Regions from separate parts of the Pseudoalteromonas sp. SWXJ133 genome, predicted to be linked through region 1. Evidence: predicted binding sites of a transcription regulator. Region 1 holds the regulator's gene; each other region holds the start of a gene.
The links. Region 1 encodes sigma-54, which starts transcription at its own class of promoters, with help from an activator protein. Its sites were predicted from a motif close to GTTGGCACGNNNNTNGNNT; they were not measured.
Positions count from the first base shown of each region.

Region 2: a site for sigma-54 is predicted at 3,293-3,311, ahead of I6F40_RS04195 (FlgO family outer membrane protein). Genes of this name have one in related genera too.
Region 3: a site for sigma-54 is predicted at 2,832-2,850, ahead of I6F40_RS16140 (DUF2726 domain-containing protein). Genes of this name have one in related genera too.
Region 4: a site for sigma-54 is predicted at 2,140-2,158, ahead of glnA (glutamate--ammonia ligase). Genes of this name have one in related genera too.

Region 1 is NZ_JADYXJ010000003.1:115,978-120,845, reverse strand. Features, by position in the region: gene I6F40_RS03450 (HPr family phosphocarrier protein) at 70-342, opposite strand; gene rapZ (RNase adapter RapZ) at 385-1,230, opposite strand; gene ptsN (PTS IIA-like nitrogen regulatory protein PtsN) at 1,249-1,701, opposite strand; gene hpf (ribosome hibernation promoting factor) at 1,706-1,993, opposite strand; gene I6F40_RS03430 (RNA polymerase factor sigma-54) at 2,020-3,519, opposite strand; gene lptB (LPS export ABC transporter ATP-binding protein) at 3,589-4,314, opposite strand; gene lptA (lipopolysaccharide transport periplasmic protein LptA) at 4,311-4,856, opposite strand; gene lptC (LPS export ABC transporter periplasmic protein LptC) at 4,846-4,868, opposite strand, start outside.
Region 2 is NZ_JADYXJ010000004.1:19,698-24,565, forward strand. Features, by position in the region: gene I6F40_RS04170 (exopolyphosphatase) at 1-326, shown strand, start outside; gene I6F40_RS04175 (DUF4303 domain-containing protein) at 447-1,040, shown strand; tRNA gene I6F40_RS04180 (tRNA-Arg) at 1,118-1,192, opposite strand; gene I6F40_RS04185 (FlgO family outer membrane protein) at 1,265-1,942, opposite strand; gene I6F40_RS04190 (FlgO family outer membrane protein) at 1,951-2,652, opposite strand; gene I6F40_RS04195 (FlgO family outer membrane protein) at 2,666-3,259, opposite strand; gene I6F40_RS04200 (SPOR domain-containing protein) at 3,996-4,679, opposite strand.
Region 3 is NZ_JADYXJ010000025.1:25,731-30,598, forward strand. Features, by position in the region: gene arcB (aerobic respiration two-component sensor histidine kinase ArcB) at 1-1,620, opposite strand, end outside; gene folE2 (GTP cyclohydrolase FolE2) at 1,853-2,773, shown strand; gene I6F40_RS16140 (DUF2726 domain-containing protein) at 2,890-3,486, shown strand; gene mtnN (5'-methylthioadenosine/S-adenosylhomocysteine nucleosidase) at 3,609-4,316, shown strand; gene I6F40_RS16150 (cobalamin biosynthesis protein CobD/CbiB) at 4,317-4,868, shown strand, end outside.
Region 4 is NZ_JADYXJ010000033.1:1,141-6,008, forward strand. Features, by position in the region: gene typA (translational GTPase TypA) at 1-1,706, opposite strand, end outside; gene glnA (glutamate--ammonia ligase) at 2,214-3,620, shown strand; gene I6F40_RS18350 (DUF4124 domain-containing protein) at 3,734-4,255, shown strand; gene glnL (nitrogen regulation protein NR(II)) at 4,338-4,868, shown strand, end outside.

The DNA.
Region 1 (4,868 bases):
AACCGTATTTATTTTATATATCTGTTTTAGTCGAGGCATTTGTAATGCGAGTATTATTCTTATAACTGTTTATTCTTGTTCATTAAAACGTTGTGCTATTAATTCTCCAACAGCATGCAAAGCTTGCTCAGAATCGGGGCCTTTGCATACAACTTTTACTTCTTTGCCTTGGCTACTTTCAAGTAACATTAGTGCAAGTACGCTATCGCCTGCCGCTTCTTTGTCGTCTTGAAATAATGTAATTGTAGCATCAAACTGCACTGCCAACTGGGCAAGCACGGTAGCAGCTCTGGCGTGTAATCCTAATTTATTTTTTATTAAAAAAGTGTCTTCACAATGCATAATTTACTCTACCTAAGCTGAACAGGTTCTTATTCCGCTATATTATTTTTCTTGTTCGCGATGGCGAATTTTTACATTGGGATGTGTCATTGCAAAACTTTCACCGATGGTTTGCGCTAAATATACAGAGCGATGTTGTCCGCCTGTACACCCAATAGCAATAGTTAAATAACTGCGGTTATTTCGCTCTAAGTGCGGTAACCACGTTTGTACAAATGTTTGAATTTGCCATGTGAATTTTTGCACAATGCTGTGATTGGCCAAATAATCTTTAACGGGTTGATCTAACCCATTTAAAGGTTTTAATTCAGGTTCCCAATGTGGATTTGGTAAAAAGCGTGCATCAAATACATAGTCGGCTTCTTTTGGTATGCCGTATTTAAAACCAAATGATTCAAACGTGACAATCAGTTGCTTATCTTTTTTACCTAAAATCTTTTCACGAATAGATTCAGCAAGTTGATGAACACTCAAATCAGTCGTGTCTATCATAAAGTCGGCGCGAGTGATTAATACATCAAGTAATTCTTTTTCTTTTTTGATGGCTAAATCAAGAGGCAACGAGTCAATTGATAGTGGGTGTAATCTACGAGTTTCAGAAAAACGTTTGATCAATGTTTGATCGTCGCTATCTAAATAAAATAACGTAGGGTTTGCAAAGCCTGGCAAGTATTCAAGAATATCGTTAAATTCATCTTGTTGTTTAGGGATGTTACGCACATCAATGCTAACAGCAATTTTATCGTAGCTATCAGACACACTGCGAACTAATGAAGGAAGCAAGTTAACTGGAATATTATCTACGCAATAATAACCTAAATCTTCTACAACGCGTAAAGCAACCGACTTTCCAGAACCAGAACGGCCGCTTATGATAATTAACTCCATTTAACACCCTTTATAAAACTATGATTGATTGACAATAACTTGGTAAAGCTCAGTATCTGATTTTGCACTGCGTAACTGTTTACAAAAATCTTTGTTGTTTAGTTTATCAGCAATGGTTGCTAGAGTCTTTAAGTGCTGCTGGTTATCGCCATCTGGTACGATGAGTGCGACGAAAATATCAACAGGGCGATTATCGATCGCATCAAAATTTATTGGAGTTTCGCTAACGAGTACTAAAGCCAAAGGCTCTTCTGCACCGCTCATTCTTCCATGAGGAATGGCAATGCCACGCCCTATACCTGTACTACCCAATTTTTCTCTGCTCATTAAAGCATTAAGAATATCTTGTTGCGGTAGGTACGGAAGTTTGTCGTGAGCAAGTTCGCTAATGAACTCTAAAATTCTTTTTTTGCTATTAAAAAGGACCGCAGCTTTGCTGCAGTCCTGGCATATAAGTGAGCTTAATTTCATCATATTAGTGTCGAGCAAGCTTCTCTTTGTGTTTAATTACTTGTCGATCGAGCTTGTCGATCAACGAGTCAATGGCGGCATACATATCTTGATGTTCTGTAGAGGCAAATAGCTCAGCACCGCTTACGTGTATCGTGGCTTCTGCTTTTTGGTTTAATTTTTCTACATCGAGAATGACATGAACATTATTAATATGATCAGAGTGTCTTTCTAGCTTCGCAAATTTAGTATTAATATAGTCTCTTAGTGAATCGGTTAATTCTACGTGGCGACCAGTTAAGTTTAGTTGCATAAGCATTACCCTCTTAGTTTAGCGTCTTAAATCAAACTTTTACGTTGATTTGACGGTGGAATAGACAGAGATTCGCGATATTTTGCGATTGTGCGTCTCGCTACTTTAATTCCTTGCTCAGCCAATATATCCGCTATTTTGCTATCACTCAATGGTTTTACTGAGTTTTCTGCAGCGATTAATTTTCGGATAAGAGCACGTATAGCCGTAGATGAACATTCACCACCGTTTTCGGTGCTTACATGGCTTGAGAAAAAGTATTTTAGCTCAAATATACCACGGGGTGTGTGCATATACTTTTGGGTTGTTACGCGCGAAATCGTTGATTCGTGCATTTCTACCATTTCAGCAACATCATTTAAAACCATTGGTTTCATGGCTTCAGGGCCGTGTTCAAAAAAGCCTTGTTGTTGCTTAACAATGCAATTGGTTACTTTTAATAGCGTGTCATTTCTACTTTCTAAGCTTTTAATAAACCATTTAGCTTCTTGTAAATGCGAGCGAATAAACTGGCTGTCACCACTGGATTTTACAGTGCGAGACATTGCTGCGTATTGGCTATTAACACGAATTTTAGGCATGCTATCTGGGTTTAGTTCAACAACCCAGCGGCCTTTTATTTTTTTAACTGACACATCAGGAATAACATACTCAGATTCTTCTCTTACAATAGTATCTGCAGGTTTAGGGCTAAGAGTATGTATTAATGTCATTACTTCTTTAAGCTCTTCTTCTTTGAGCTTAGTTTTCTTCATTAATGTACGATAGTCACGAGCAGCTAATAAATCAATATGCTCGGTTAAAATCATTTTTGTTTCATTAATGTAAGGTGTTTCTTTGTCAAACTGGTTAAGCTGAATACACAAACACTCTTGTAAACTACGCGCAGCAATACCGACAGGATCAAACAGTTGGATGCGTTTTAATACAGCTTCAATTTCATCAAGTTCGACTTCGTTATCATCTTCGTTTTCTTGATTAAAGCTTTCTAAAATCTCTTCGCAGCTTAGTGTTAAAATACCTGAATCATCGACGGCTTCTACAATCGCAATAGCAATAGCTTCGTCTGTAGGGCTAAATGGCGTTAGTTGTAACTGCCACATTAAATACTCATGGAGCGTTTCAGTAGAGGCGCCTTGGTATATTGACTCGTCTTCAGGCATTGGACCTGATGATGCTGCAGGGGCGGCACTCATGTACTCATCCCAGCTAACATCCATAGCCATGTCGTCACTTAGCGTGTCTTTTGCAAGTGCTTCACCACTATCTTGTTCATATTCGCTTGGAGCATCATCGGCAGATGCGCTAACAGTTATGTCATCGGTATCAGCTTTTTGCTCGTTTTTACCTGCAGCGTCTTCTGAATAATCTGCCTCTTCAACCTCTAATAGCGGGTTGCTGTCGAGAGCTTCTTGTATTTCTTGCTGGAGATCCAATGTACTGAGTTGCAACAAACGAATAGCTTGTTGCAGCTGTGGAGTCATTGTAAGTTGCTGGCCCATGCGCAGCTGTAGTGATTGCCTCATGTATCTCTAACAATCCTTTTATGTTGTTATAATTAATACTAGCAGATGCTTAAAGACATGGCGTAAATGTTACAGCCTAAATTGCTCGCCTAAGTAAACATCGCGTACTGTTTTATCATTTAATACGTGTTCTGGAGTACCTGATGCAATCAGCTCCCCATGAGAAACAATGTAGGCTTTTTCACAAACATCAAGGGTTTCTCTTACGTTATGATCGGTAATCAATACACCAATCCCACGATTTTTGAGATGTTCTATTATTTTCTTTATATCTAATACCGAAATCGGGTCAACACCTGCAAATGGTTCATCCAATAATATAAATTTAGGATCGGCTGCCAGCGCACGTGCTATTTCCACGCGGCGACGTTCGCCACCCGATAATGCCATACCTTGGCTATCACGAATGTGTTGTATGCTAAATTCATCTAATAATTTATCGAGCGTGTCTTCTCGGGCTTGCTTATTTAACTCTTTGCGTGTTTCTAAAATTGCCATTAAGTTTTGATAAACAGTCAGTTTTCTAAAAATTGAAGACTCTTGTGGTAAGTAGCCAATGCCTAATCTAGCACGACTATGCATAGGTAAAAGAGTAATATCGTTATCATCGATAGAAATTTTACCTTTGTCGCTAGGTACAAGTCCCACAATCATATAAAACGTGGTGGTTTTACCTGCGCCGTTAGGACCAAGTAAACCAACAATACTGCCTGCTTTGACTTCAAGGCCGACGTTTTTGACAACTTCACGACCTTTATAGCTCTTTGCTAATAGTTCTGCTTTTAATGTACTCATGGCTGACCTTTATCGTCTTTTTTACTTTTTTTAGTTTCGATAGGCACTAAAATAGTGTGAACGCGGTCAGTTGAGTTTTCATCTTTTTCGGCACTGATTAACTGTTGTTCTATATCGTAGGTAATACTTTTAGCATTAATTTTTTGTCCTGCTTGCGATACTTCTGCATTACCAACGAGCGTTAAAAAACGTTTAGATACATCGTAACGAACTTCGTCTGCACTGGCGCTCATAGTTGTGCCATCTGATTGCTTCTCTTCAAAGCGAGCAGGGCTACCCGTGGCAATTAATAGTTGCTGGTTATCACCAAGTTCATCGCGCTTATGTACTTCGAGGCGGTCTGCTGTAATTCGGCGATTACCGTGAATAATCTCAACGTTTTTCTCAAAAATACCCACGTTAGCTTTTAATTGGCCTTCTTGCTTATCGGCGCTTATTGAAATTTGATTTGCAGCAGGTTGCGAGTTTTGCTCTGCAGCACTACTATTAAACGCTAGTATAAGTGTAGGAATAATAAGTGATTTTAATATTTTATTGGTCATAATATATGGTTC
Region 2 (4,868 bases), on a different contig from region 1:
CTCAATGCGCTACCGTGCATAAAAACTTAGTGATCCTTGATTTAACCCAAGAAGAAACTATTTACGCCACAAATCGATTTGTTATTTATGCAATGTACCCCGACTGCAATATCTCGATTCATAAAATGTGGGGCCTTAAAAAGCAAAACGTAGTGTATGCCGTTGGTAAATCTATCACTAACCGCAGTTCGAACACCAATGTTGGCGAGCTGTGCTTAAAATATAATGGTGGTGGCCACTTAAATGCCGGTACTTGCCAAGTAGAAACAAGTAAGGCCGAAGCGGTACTGAGTGAGTTAATCAATACAATTACGAGTGATGGTTAATATTAACTTACAATAACCAGAGTCATATAATAGCTCTGGTTATTTTATTTTAGTAGAGTGAGTTTTAATCGCTCTCTTTTTCATATAAATTTCTGTAATAATAAAAGAAATAATGACCTCATGTTAGATACTAAAAACTTCGAAAAAACACTTTATCAAGATACCAAAAAAGCATTTAAAGACATCATTCAAAAATATGGTAACGATCTTTATGTAATGGGTTTTTACCACACAGGCAGCTACTCATTACTTCCAATGTTTAATACCTTATCGGATTTAAAAAAAGTATTTAAAGAAGAGTACGACAATGATGTAAGTAGTTTTTACATGGCTAAATGGAATCCAGAAGACTACCCTACGCTTGAGGATTATTCCGAATACTTTGATGAAACAACTCTAGAGTGTCAAAAACTAGAAAACAGCATTGATTTGTTTCAATCAGATATAGAAGCAATGGATAATTGGCATCAATGGCTTACAACCATGGAGAAAGTGCTCATACAATTAGATACCGAAGGAATATTTTCAAATGGTATCGAACGCGAAAAAATTACTTTAGCAATACTCGCCTATGATGAAGAAGAAAGTATTCAATTTAAAAGAATCAAACGACTTAACCCACCAACTGTTCTAGCACAAATTCAAGCTGACTTTGAAGCCATGATTACAGAGCGTGAAAAATGCGGGCAAGAAGCTTTAAACGCCTTTAATTAAAAAGTGCAACACTACTACATATACGCTATACACAAAGTATAAGGGAGGGAGGTTAAAATATAACTTATTGATTTAATTGGTAGCCCCTGCAAGAATCGAACTTGCAACTGCCCCTTAGGAGGGGGCCGTTATATCCATTTAACTAAGAGGCCACAAATAAGCTGTGTGCTTAGAAGTGTGAATTATAACGGCATCTGGTTTTTTATATCAAGCAACAACTGAACTTAATTGCTTGATAAGTATATATCTTCTTTATTTAGTACATAAATTGGGATTAGTTTTCGGCTACTAGCGACGATTTTTTTTGTATGCGCGTTAATTACACGTGTATTTACAACGACAGCATCACTGCGATAAATTAATGTACCCGCCAATACATGGCTCGCCATTTGCTCTTCGCTAAGCTTTTCAATATCGCGCGAAAAAGCAAAATCACCACGGCTATTTACATCTATTGTTTGGGTTGTTTTAAAATCAACCACGCCATAACCAAACTTTTGTAACTGATGAATTAACGTCTCAGATATTTGATTACCCAATTGATTACTTTTAGTAAGCGATGAATCAAGATCAACCAAGGTAGTAACGGCAATATTAATATTGGTGTCGGTATCACTTTCAAATTCAAGCGTATCAACCAAATCAAGTGCCATTTGCTCTACATAATTAACAAGCGTTTTATGGTGCTTAAGTGGTGTAAATTGCTGAGACGAGTCGTATTCACTTTGTGATTGTATTACTTGAGTGTTATAAACAGCATTAAGCTCATTATAACTACCGTTCACAGTGTAGTCGGTTCGCGAATCAGTATCTTCGTTATGCTCATTATTTTGTATCATTGAGCAGCCTGTTAATCCAATGAAAGTAATAAATCCAACGGTAGCATTTAGTTTATACGACATAATTAGCCTCACTTGCTCGCTTGTTTCAGCATTATTCCATCAGTGCGGTAATTACTATTAAGTGCATCAACAACTGACTGTGGGATAAAACCTTGTGCAGTACCTACTACGGCTTTACTTTGAAGCCCAATAACACGTGCATTAACAAGAACTCCTCCTTGGCTACTCACTAATGTGCCAGCGAGTACATATTTAAAGTTTTGATTTTGGTTTAGCTCTAAATAATCGCGGCTTAATACAAAGTCCCCTTCTGGGGTTACACGCATGTAGTCGGTTGTTTTAAAGTCAACAACAGGTATACCAAAGTTATGTAGCTCATGCATGAAGCTTTCAGCTATTTGATTTCCCAGTAAACTACTATCACTGTAGTCATCATCTAAAAATACAAAGCTTGAAACGGCTAATGGGGTTTTTGCGTTTACATATTGTAGGTTCTCAACCATGTCTTGCATTATTCCGCGTACATAATGGTTGATGTTTTTTCGCATTGGTGGAGTTGATTTTGCACGACTATTTTGTAGAACTAGCTTCGATTGAAATAAATTATCATTCGATACTGGTTCTGCAACTCTGCGTTGATAGTTTGTCGATTGTGCTGTTTGGTTATCACTTCGAACCGAGGCTTCATTTGCACTTGTATTCATACCGTTTAGTATATGCGAACAGCCAAAGCCCAAAGGTAAGCAGAGGGTAATTAATAGATTTCTCATTTTGTGCTCCTGGTTAATATTCGCTGCGGTATAAATAACCGTCGCGTTGCTGTATTTTTTCATTACCCCACATTACATTAATTGGGATCTCTGTACTGCCTGCAGACAAGATTTGTTTATTGTTAATATTTATCAAGCGTGCATTTACAATATAAGCGTGTTGCTGACGGGTTACCGTACCAGTAATAATCAAGTCAATATTCTGACGATCGCGCAATTTATTTAAATCACGACTAAGTATACTGTCGGCATTTTCTAATAAGTTTAAGTTATTCCCCAGTCTATACTCAACAATGTTATAGCCCAAAAGAGTCATTTGAGTTAAGAGGCTTTCTTGTATTTGTTGGCTTAAACCGGCACCTTGCTCTGACATTAGTTTTGAGTCGATCTTATCTGCAAGAAAAAAACTACTTACACCAATGCGCGCATTTCTGCTGAGCGGCCTTTGAAGGCTATTAAGCTGGGCTGTTAAATTATTAACGTAGTCGTTTACTGTATAAGGTGCCATAGCTGCTTTAGGAGCATTAGTACTGATACTCGGCTCAGGCTGAGGTATTAAACTACAAGCCGCTAGATTTACAAATAATATGGGCAATAACAGGCGCATAGTTGCCATCCTCTTTAAAATATACAAGGGTTAAAGCAATAATTATGCCTAAAGGACGCTAACTGTAAGGTTATTGAACGTAATAGCTAACAGCTTATGCTACTTGCTACTTTATTAGAGCTAAATAGTCACTTTTTACATCCATTTATGTTGATATAAATACCTAACTTTAATCGATAAAAAGTTATGCTATTAATCCTTACGGTTTCTACATTTATCTAAGTGGATGAGTGTAGTGGCATAATTCTTTGATGTTTTCTCTTTTAATTCGACTGTTTTATTTTGCAATGTATTTTTAAGGCGATAATTTGCAAAGTAAATAATGCAGAGTGGTTTTTTAATATGCTTTTGTTATTGTCCATAGCATCATTAACACGACGATTCTGAACCTTATTTAATCATTTTAAATTTTGGCTCATTGCATTAATTTACTTTCAGGCTTAGGTGGCTATTCTATTTTGTTAAGAGCTTTGAAACTTGTCTGCAGAAATTTCCTGCTAGCCTAAATCAGACTTTTAATAAGAATAAATTGCGCAGTTATGTGATTCGTTTTAATTTTTTGAGATGAATTACATACTAATAAAATAAGTACAGCAGCTAGCATCATGGATTTTAAAATTATTACCTTCCCTCAAATGACGTTATTTTAGGAGTTTATATATCCCCCTCTAAACGTATTGAATTATGAAGGTCGTATATTAAGGATAAACAGATTTTAAGCTTACTTTTGTTTTAACTACAGCTTTACAGGCTTATCGGTGTAGTTACTTACTATACAATCGAGTTTATACAGCTTGAATACGCCACAGTCTGCTTTGGCATTTTTAAAATTTTTATAAGAGCCAAGCTTTAACCTGTAAAAAATTTTGCCGTTTATTTTTACGGTTTCTACATTAGTCAATATTTTATCTCTAAACAACGGCGCAGCTTTAGTATTTAGCTCTTGCCATGCTTTAATCACTCTTTGCTCTGAGTCAACCGAAGCTACTTGCAAAGCAAATACATGTTTAGGTGTATTTAATTTTACCGCTTGTTTTTTATTACTGTAGTGTTGTTTAACTTGTTGCTGCGATTTAACATTGCGCGTGTTTCGTGGTGAACTTACAAACTTGCTGCTATAACCTTGATTAGACTGCGCAATAGCTTTGCTGTTTATAATATCAATATGATTTACGAGGTAAGTTATTTCTTTTTCTAACCTTAAAATTCGCTCTATGCCTTCGCGTGCTTGTTGCCACTGCATTGCAGCATCTTTTAGCTGTGCAAGTTCAAGGGCTGTAATCGATACGTAATCAGGCGAGTTACTTTGAGGTTGCTCATCAATGGTTTTAATTTTTGGCGTAACACTACATGCAGTGCTAAATAAAAGCATTAGCGAGCAGAGTAAAAGCCTAGTGTAATTTTTTTCGTATATACACATGTATTAGTTGTCCTGAAAGCAGTATTTTTAGACTACATTTCAGTTAAACATTCTCACAAGAAAGCGTTTAACTTTATTTAGCTGTGAGCTATAAAACTTAGCTCTTAGTATGGCTATCAGTGCTTCGTAAAGCACTATATTCATACTCAACATCTTCCTTGAGAATATTATTTCATAAAAAATTAATTA
Region 3 (4,868 bases), on a different contig from region 1:
GCCGCGTTGCTCTAATAGGTTTGTAGCAATTTCGGCGTTAAGAGGCACATCTTCTACTAGTAGAATATACAAACCGCGGCCAACATAGCTTTGCTCTGTTGGTGCAACACATAAACTAAGCGGTATTTGCACTGTAAAACAACTTCCTTCGCCTTCGGTACTATTGACTGTAATTATCCCTTTCATTGCACTTACAAGTGCCTTAGTTACAGCCAAACCAATACCTGAGCCTATCGCGTTGGTTCCTTTTAAATCCGGCGCTTTGTAATACATATCAAATATATGGGCAAGCTGCTCTGGTGGAATACCTTGGCCGGTATCCAATACTTTAATAACTAACCATGGGCCTTCTACACGATTTTCTCTGCTACATTCGAGTGTTACTTTCCCTTGCTGAGTAAACTTAACGGCGTTGTTAATCAAGTTCCAAACAACTTGGCGTAATCGAGTCGGATCGAGTTGCGCGTAAACATCAAGTATGCCATTGCGTTTAATATCAAACTCAAGCTCTTTTTGCTCTGCTATTAAGCCTGCAAAATTAACTACATCGTTTATAAAATCAGAAACATTAATAGAATTGGTTGCTATATCGAGCTGCTCTCTATCTATTTTATCTAAATCTATAATATCATTAAAAATATTCCCGAGTGTCTCAGCGCTCGAAAAAATAGTGTTACCCCAACTACGCTGTTGCTTATTAAGCTCTGTATCTAATAACATACGCGTTAAACCAACAATGCCATTTAATGGTGTACGTAGTTCATGGCTCAGTGTAGCAATAAACTTACCTTTGTCTTTATAAGCTGTTTCGAGTGCCTGTGCTGCTTCTTTACGGCTAGTGATATCACGACCAAAACCCAGTAATCCAATGTAGTCACCGTCATCATTTATAAAAGGTAATTTACGCAGCTCAAACCAACGTGTTTCACCATTTACTTCATAACCCACATCGATAGTCAGCGCTTTATGGCTTTGCTCTACTTCCTTATCAGTTTTTAAAACCTCAGATAAAAAGTGACTCGGAAATATTTGCTCAACCGTTTTCCCAATTAGCTCACTACTTGATTTGCCCATTACTTCTTCAAACATTTTATTACAACCAGCAAATACGCCATTGTTATCGCGGTAATAAAATAAATCAGGAGATGAATCAACTATTGAGCGCTGCAGCATGCTTTGTTGAGCAAGTTCTTGTTGTGTTTTTTTACGCTCTGCAATTTCTCGGCGCAGCTCTTCGATAGCGCGATGCTTGGCATGAAATGCCATTTTACGCTCATCAATTTCAATATTCAAACGGCTAATATTATCTTTTAAGGTTTGATTTAAGAGTTTTTCCTGTTTGGTTGCACTATCTAAATAAGCATACGAGGCATCTAATTGACGAATTGAATTAAGTAATACACTTATAATTAAAGGGGAAACCACAGCGGTAAAAAATACCACAGCCAAAATATCAACAAGGTGTAATTCGCCTATCGCAACATAATAAAACATGCTCGATAAAATAAGAGATACAGTTAAAAATAAAGTGTAACAAATAGCTGCGGTTTTAAATTCACCAAATCGCGTTATTGAGCTGGAAAGTACCCGAGCCCAAGGGCTCAAAGAATAATCGGTCATACGTAATTTTATCTCTTAGCTGTGTGCTTAAATATAAAGAAGGCAATGCGCATGTATAAACATACCATTTTCCCAGATTTTAGCATTTTTCTCCTACCACTACCCATGTTGTGCGATAAAAACAAAATTTTTCATGTTTGATTTTGCTCATTCCCTAAACTCATCATTTCAGCAATAAATTATTTAGTGTAAAATGCCCCGCTTTATTATCTCCAAAATACGAGTAGCGCACATGCAAACCAATATGCCAGATATAGCAGACACTGCACCCGCTTTACAAACAGGTAAATTAGACTGGGTTGGCATGGGCGAAATCGAACTGCCATTTATTTTTGAGTCACTAGACTTATCTCCAGTTACAGTAAATGCCAAAGCTCGTGCATTTGTAAATTTGCATAAAGAAGATGCCAAAGGCATTCATATGTCACGTCTATTTTTAGCACTTGACCTGCTTTCAACTGAGCAGCAAGTCAATCCGCAAACAATAGCGCAAGCACTCGATACCTTTATAACTAGCCACGAAGGGCTGAGCGATAAAGCACAAATTGAATTTAAATTTGAATTACCGCTACGCCGTAAATCACTATTAAGTGGTAAAGCGGGCTGGAAAAGCTACCCAGTTGTACTTACCAGTACAATTGAAAATAACATTATTAGCTACGAGCTAACCGTAGATGTTACCTATTCTTCAACATGCCCTTGCTCTGCAGCACTTGCACGCCAGCTTATACAAAACGCGTTTAACGAAAAGTTTAACCAAGAAACCTTAAGCCAAAAAGATGTGCACGAATGGCTAGGCACTACACAAGGCATAGTTGCTACACCTCACTCGCAGCGCTCTATTGCCAACGTAAAAGTAAAGCTTGATAGCAACATTCAAGAGTTTGATGTAGTGACTCTAATAAATACTCTTGAAGCAGAACTTAAAACGCCTGTACAAGCGGCTGTAAAACGTGAAGACGAGCAAGAGTTTGCCCGCCTAAACGGCCAAAATCTAATGTTTTGTGAAGATGCAGCGCGCAAAATTAAAGCCTTGCTAGAAGCTGATAATTACAGCGATTACTGGCTGCAAATAAACCATTATGAATCACTCCATGCACACGATGCTGTAGCTATTGCGGTTAAAGGTATTGAAGGTGGATACAAAGCTTAATAGCTGCATCGCTTTAGCTTTTATAAACAGTTGGTAATTATTTTATAACTCACACTTTTTAGGCACGTAAATTGCTTTGTTTGAGCAGTGTCAATTTGTTGTTATGGAGTTACCGTATGGAATTCGCTTTATTATTAATCCTAGTATTAGTTGTCGGGGCCTCTGTTGTTGCGTCAAAATTTAATGACGATGGCGGAAACCCGTACCCTTTTATCCGCAAGCAAACTGTGTTTACACAGGTTGAAGGGGCTTTTTTAAATCTTCTAGAGCGTGCTGTTGGCGATCAATATAAAATTGTTAGTCGCGTTAAGTTAGTTGATGTTATTGACTGTAAGCAAGGCCTTTCAGTAAAATCTAAACGTGCTGCTTTAGCAAAAGCTAAAAATAAACAGCTTGATTACGTGCTAATCGATAAAGAAAAACTAACTATTGTTGCGGCCGTTGACCTAGTTAACAATGCCAATAAAGGTGGCCACAAAGCTCAACGTGACTGGTTTGTAAATGGCGCACTAGAGTCTGCCGGCATTCCACATATTCGTATGAAAGTTAAGTCGGGCTACCGCCCTTCTGAAGTACGCGATGCAATTATGTTTAAACTTGGTAAGCCTGCAGCAGCACAAACGCAGCGTCCTGTTCGTAACCGCTCACATAAGCCAGCGGTACTTTCACCTTCTCAAGCCAAAGCACAAACAACTGCTTTAGCTGAAATTTAAAAACCGAATTAAATACCTTCCTAAAAAGTATTTAAAGCGAGCAGTGAAAACTGCTCGCTTTTTTGTTTTTTATAGCTAACTTCACGTATAATCAAGTAATTCAAACTCAGGAATAAAACATTATGAATGTTGGTATTATTGGCGCAATGGAGCCAGAAGTTAAAATTTTACGTGAAGCAATGCAAAACCCACAAATTTTAACTAAAGCAGGTTTCACTTTTTATACTGGCGAGCTAGCTGGTAACACAGTAACACTTGTTCAATCTGGTATTGGTAAAGTTGCCTCAACGATTGCAACCACGTTACTTATCGATAACTTTAAACCTGATTGCGTAATTAACACAGGCTCTGCCGGTGGATTCGATCCTTCTCTAAGTGTTGGCGATGTAGTAATTTCGTCAGAAGTACGTCATCACGATGTAGATGTCACTGCTTTCGGCTACGAAATTGGCCAAGTACCGCAAATGCCAGCAGGCTTTGCAGCTCACCCTAAATTAGTTGAAGCAGCACAACAAACAATCGAACAGATCAGTGATGTTAAAACACTTGTTGGCTTAATTTGTACTGGTGACACATTTATGTGTGACCCGGTACGTATTGATAAAGCACGTAGTGATTTTCCTACAATGCTTGCCGTTGAAATGGAAGGCGCTTCAATTGCACAAACGTGTTTTACGCTTAATACACCGTTTGTTGTAATTCGCTCAATGTCTGATATTGCAGGTAAAGAGTCACCACAATCATTTGAAGAATACCTAGAAACTGCATCAATCAACTCATCTAAAATGGTTGTCGCACTTTTAGAAAAGCTAACTGCAGTGTCTCTGTAAATGCTTAGCAATATTGTTCAAAACCACTTGGACTTTATTGCCTTTGTACTAGCGCTCCTTGCTGAGCGCTTTATTCCCATTGTTAGCTGGTATCATCCTAATACGGCATTGAATGCTGTTTTTAGTGCGATTGGCAAACGCATATACAAAAGCAAAGAACCTAAGAGCTATCAATATTTAGCTGCAATACTCGCAAGTACGCTCATTTTAAGTGTCATTCTTATTATTGTAATGTTACTACTCGAATTTGCTTTTTACCCAGAATTACTCGCAGGTCTTATTTTATATTTATGCTTAGAGAGTAAGAGTATTGATAAAAAAGCGCTCCGAATTGCAAAGTTAACTAAACAAAATCAAAAATCGACAGCACGCGAATTACTAAAACCACTGCTTGCCCGTGAAGTTAATAGGCTTTCATCTCCTGGTATTATCAAAGCATTAATTGAAAGCTTAATACTGCGCACTGCTAGATACTATTTCGTAGTTATATTTATATTTTTAGCATTTGGCCCTATCGCTGCCCTCGCCTATCGGTTGCTTACCTTAATACAA
Region 4 (4,868 bases), on a different contig from region 1:
GCTTGCTCAAGTGAGTAGTTAAGGTGTGGAGAAAGCGTTTGCGCTTCATCAGTACCAGATGCACGTACGTTAGTTAACTGCTTGCCTTTAAGGGCGTTAACTGTAAGGTCGTTATCACGGTTATGAATACCGATAACCATACCTTCGTATACTTCAACACCGTGACCGATGAATAGACGGCCGCGTTCTTGTAAGTTGAATAATGCGTTAGTAAGTGCTTTACCAGTTGCGTTTGCAATCATTACGCCGTTCTTACGAACACCGATGTCGCCACCTTTGTGAGGACCGTAATGATCGAACGTATGGTACATAAGACCAGAACCCGAAGTAAGCGTCATGAAATCAGTTTGGAAACCAATTAAACCACGGCTAGGGATCATGAAGTCTAAACGCATACGGCCTTTGCCATCTGGAGTCATGTTAGTAAGTTCACCTTTACGTAGGCCAACTTGCTCCATAACAGAACCTTGGTGCTCGTCTTGACAGTCAATAGTCACTGTTTCAAACGGTTCTTCTAGAACGCCATCTACAGTACGTAAGATAACTTCTGGACGAGAAACTGAAAGCTCGTAACCTTCACGACGCATGTTCTCGATTAAGATACCTAGGTGTAATTCACCACGACCAGAAACACGGAAGCTATCTGGGCTACCAGTATCTTCAACGCGAAGTGCTACGTTGTGTACTAATTCTTTGTCTAAACGTTCACGGATATTACGTGACGTTACAAACTTACCTTCTTTACCACAGAAAGGTGAGTTATTTACAGAGAATGTCATTGTTACAGTTGGCTCATCAACACTTAGTGGTGGTAATGCTTCAACGTTTCCTGGGAAACAAACTGTATCAGAAATCTTAAGCTCACCAATACCTGTTACAGTTACGATGTTACCAGCGTAAGCTCTGTCAGTTTCGATACGTTCAAGACCTAGGTAGCTTTGTACTGCGCCAATTTTACCATTACGTGTAGTGCCATCAGCACTGATAATAGTAACTTGTTGGTTAGGAGCAACAGAACCACGTTTAATACGACCAATACCAACTACACCAACATAAGAGTTGTAATCTAGTTGAGAAATTTGCATTTGGAAGTCACCTTCAGGATCTGCATCCGGTGGTGATACTTCGTCAACGATCATCTTGAACATAGGTTCCATGTTGTCTGATGGCTCGTCTAAATCTAGTGTTGCCCAGCCGTTGATAGCTGAAGCGTAGATTACTTTAAAATCTAACTGTTCGTCAGTTGCGCCAAGGTTGTCGAATAAATCAAAGATTTGATCCATAACCCAATCAGGACGTGAACCTGGCTTATCAATTTTATTGATAACTACGATTGGCTTTAAGCCTTGCGCGAATGCCTTTTGCGTAACGAAACGCGTTTGTGGCATTGGACCTTCTTGAGCATCAACAAGTAATAATACTGAGTCAGCCATCGAAAGTACGCGTTCAACTTCACCACCGAAATCGGCGTGTCCCGGAGTATCTACGATATTGATATGGTAGTCGTTCCAAGAGATGGCTGTGTTTTTAGCCAAAATGGTAATACCACGTTCTTTCTCAATGTCGTTTGAGTCCATCACGCGCTCTTCGTTACCGCCGCGTGTTTCTAATGTACCTGATTGCTCAAGTAGTTTGTCAACCAGAGTTGTTTTACCGTGGTCAACGTGCGCGATAATCGCTATATTTCTTAACTTTTCGATGCTCATATATTTACTCAGAGAAATTAAATTCTCAATGATCCTGCAAGATCTACGCACTCATCCACGCTTTCGCGAGATGTCCCAGCATAGGATTTAAAAGGGCGCATATTATCCCTCATTAATGACATGGATGAAAGTTTATCCAATACATATTTTAAAACTTTCTCAATACTTTTACTAAGTATCTGTTTTATATATGACAATTATATGAATTAAATTTCAATATTTTTTTGAAAAACAGTCTTTTTGGCTATTTTTCCGATCTTTTTGTTACTCTTTTACATTTAGGTTATGCTAATTTCAGCTGATTAAATTAACAACAAATTACGCTCTGTAAATTTTGCACTAAAATGGAATATTTACGCACCAACATGGTGCGTTTATATATTCCATTTTGATGCAATGATATTTTTTTAATTTATAAACAGCCAGTTACAATAATGGCACAAAATCAGCTTAGTAAATACCAAAGCAATTATGCAGCAATAACAAAACCCAATAGTTGGAGGACACATGTCACAATCGGTTTTAGATTTTATTAAAGAAAATGACGTCAAGTTCATTGATTTACGCTTTACTGACACTAAGGGTAAAGAGCAACATGTATCGATTCCTCATCACCAAGTTGATGAAGATTTTTTCGAAGACGGTAAAATGTTCGACGGTTCTTCAATTGCAGGCTGGAAAGGCATAAACGAATCAGACATGGTATTAATGCCAGTTCCTGAGTCAATCAAACTAGACCCTTTCACTGAAGAAGCGACATTAATTTTACGTTGTGACGTAGTAGAGCCTTCTACACTACAAGGCTATGAGCGCGACCCGCGTTCTGTTGCTAAGCGTGCTGAAGATTACATGCGTTCTACAGGCATTGCAGACACTGTTTTATTTGGCCCTGAGCCAGAATTTTTCGTATTTGACGATGTTAAATACAAATCAGATATGTCTGGTTCTATGTACAAAATCGATTCTAAGCAAGCTGCTTGGAACTCAGATAAAGAATATGCAGATGGCAACACTGGTCACCGTCCAGGTGTTAAAGGCGGTTACTTCCCAGTTGCTCCAGTTGATGACTTCCAAGATTGGCGTTCAGCTACGTGTCTAGTTCTAGAAGAAATGGGCCAAGTAGTAGAAGCACATCACCACGAAGTAGCAACAGCAGGTCAAAACGAAATCGCTACTCGCTTTAATACAATGGTATTAAAAGCGGATGAAATCCAAGAAATGAAATATGTTATCCATAACATGGCTCACTTATACGGTAAAACAGCAACGTTTATGCCTAAGCCAGTTGTTGGTGATAACGGTTCTGGTATGCATTGTCACCAGTCTTTAGCTAAAGACGGTGTAAACCTTTTTGCTGGTGATAAGTACGGCGGTCTTTCTGAAGATGCACTTTACTACATTGGCGGCATCATCAAGCATGCTAAAGCAATTAACGCTTTTGCAAATGCGTCTACTAACTCGTACAAACGTTTAGTACCAGGTTTTGAAGCACCAGTTATGCTTGCATACTCTGCACGTAACCGTTCTGCATCAATCCGTATCCCAGTGGTTCCATCTGAAAAAGGTCGTCGTATTGAAGTACGCTTCCCGGATCCAACTGCTAACCCATACCTTGCTTTCTCAGCAATGCTTATGGCTGGCCTTGATGGTATCAAAAACAAGATCCACCCTGGCGATGCTATGGATAAAGATTTATACGACTTACCAGCTGAAGAAGCAGCAGAAATTCCAACTGTTGCAGCATCACTTGACGAAGCACTATCTGCACTTAGCGCAGACCGTGAATTCTTAACTCAAGGTGGCGTATTCACTGATGACTTAATCGATGCTTACATCGAACTTAAGTCTAAAGAAGTTGAAAAGCTTAACATGACAACTCACCCAGTTGAGTTTGAAATGTACTACAGCTGTTAATTAAGCTGTAAAAAATATGTGTGTTCTCAAGCCCGCTTTGCGGGCTTTTTTAATGGTAAAATTAGTCAATCTCCACTAAAGTTAAGTTACCGATAAAAATGCAGGGCTGCAGAGTGAATAACAAGATTTTATTACTATTAATTACTTTAGGATTAAGTAATTATGGTTATGCCGGTGAAACAAAAATATACGCTTGGAAAGATAAAAATGGCGTATTAGTGTTCTCAGACACCCCTCATAAAGGGGCCCAAGAGGTAAAGCTCACCAGCCAAGATCTTAATATGCCTGCAACAAATACTGACATTTTTGACGGGCAACCTCAGCCTCAACAAGCGGCCTTTAGTATTGCTATTTCCTCACCTGATCATAACCAGACTATTCGTGAAAATACCGGCACTGTTTATGTAACTAGCCGAATAAAACCACGCTTTGAAACTGGTTTTACTATACAACTTTTTATTGATGGTAAAGCACACGGCCCAGCCAGTGACAGCTCAACCTTTGCAATTAGAGATGTAGAACGTGGTCAGCACACACTACAATTAAAGCTTTTTAATAGTAAAAACCAAGTTATTGCTACAAGCGAACCCTGCATATTTTTTATGCACCGAAAAGGGCTAAACCTAGGTAACTAAATTGGGGCATTACTAAACGTGCAGCAGTGTATTTAACCATATAACTTGCTTGCAAACATCCACGCACTAAAATGGTGCAGCTATGATTAATAATAAAAACTTTAGCCCTGAGCTACTCGATGCCATTTGGCAAAATCAAACAACCGCTATCATGTTACTTGATAAAAACTTCACCGTTGTATATGCCAATACCAGTACCAGCGAGCTGCTTGGCCTTGGTAATAAGCGCCTATTAGATCAACCGTTTGATAGCCTTTTTAACTACCATTCAATCGATTTACAGCGTATAGAACAATACTCACTAGTTGAAGGCGTAGATTGCCAGCAGCATAGAGCTGACGTGGTTTTTAGCGATTCTCGCCATGCAAAAGTAGCCGTAAGTACACGACAAATTAAGTTTAATGGCTCGCTTTACATTTTATTTGAGTGGCGCCAAACCGATGACGAAATTAAGCACGACCAAGCGTCTAATCAAATGCATCAATATCAAGCTGCCCGAAACCTAATTAGAGGGTTAGCTCACGAAATTAAAAATCCTTTAGGTGGAATTCGCGGAGCGGCGCAGTTATTGCAGTATGAGGTTGATCAACAAGAAAGAGATCAATGTGCTGAG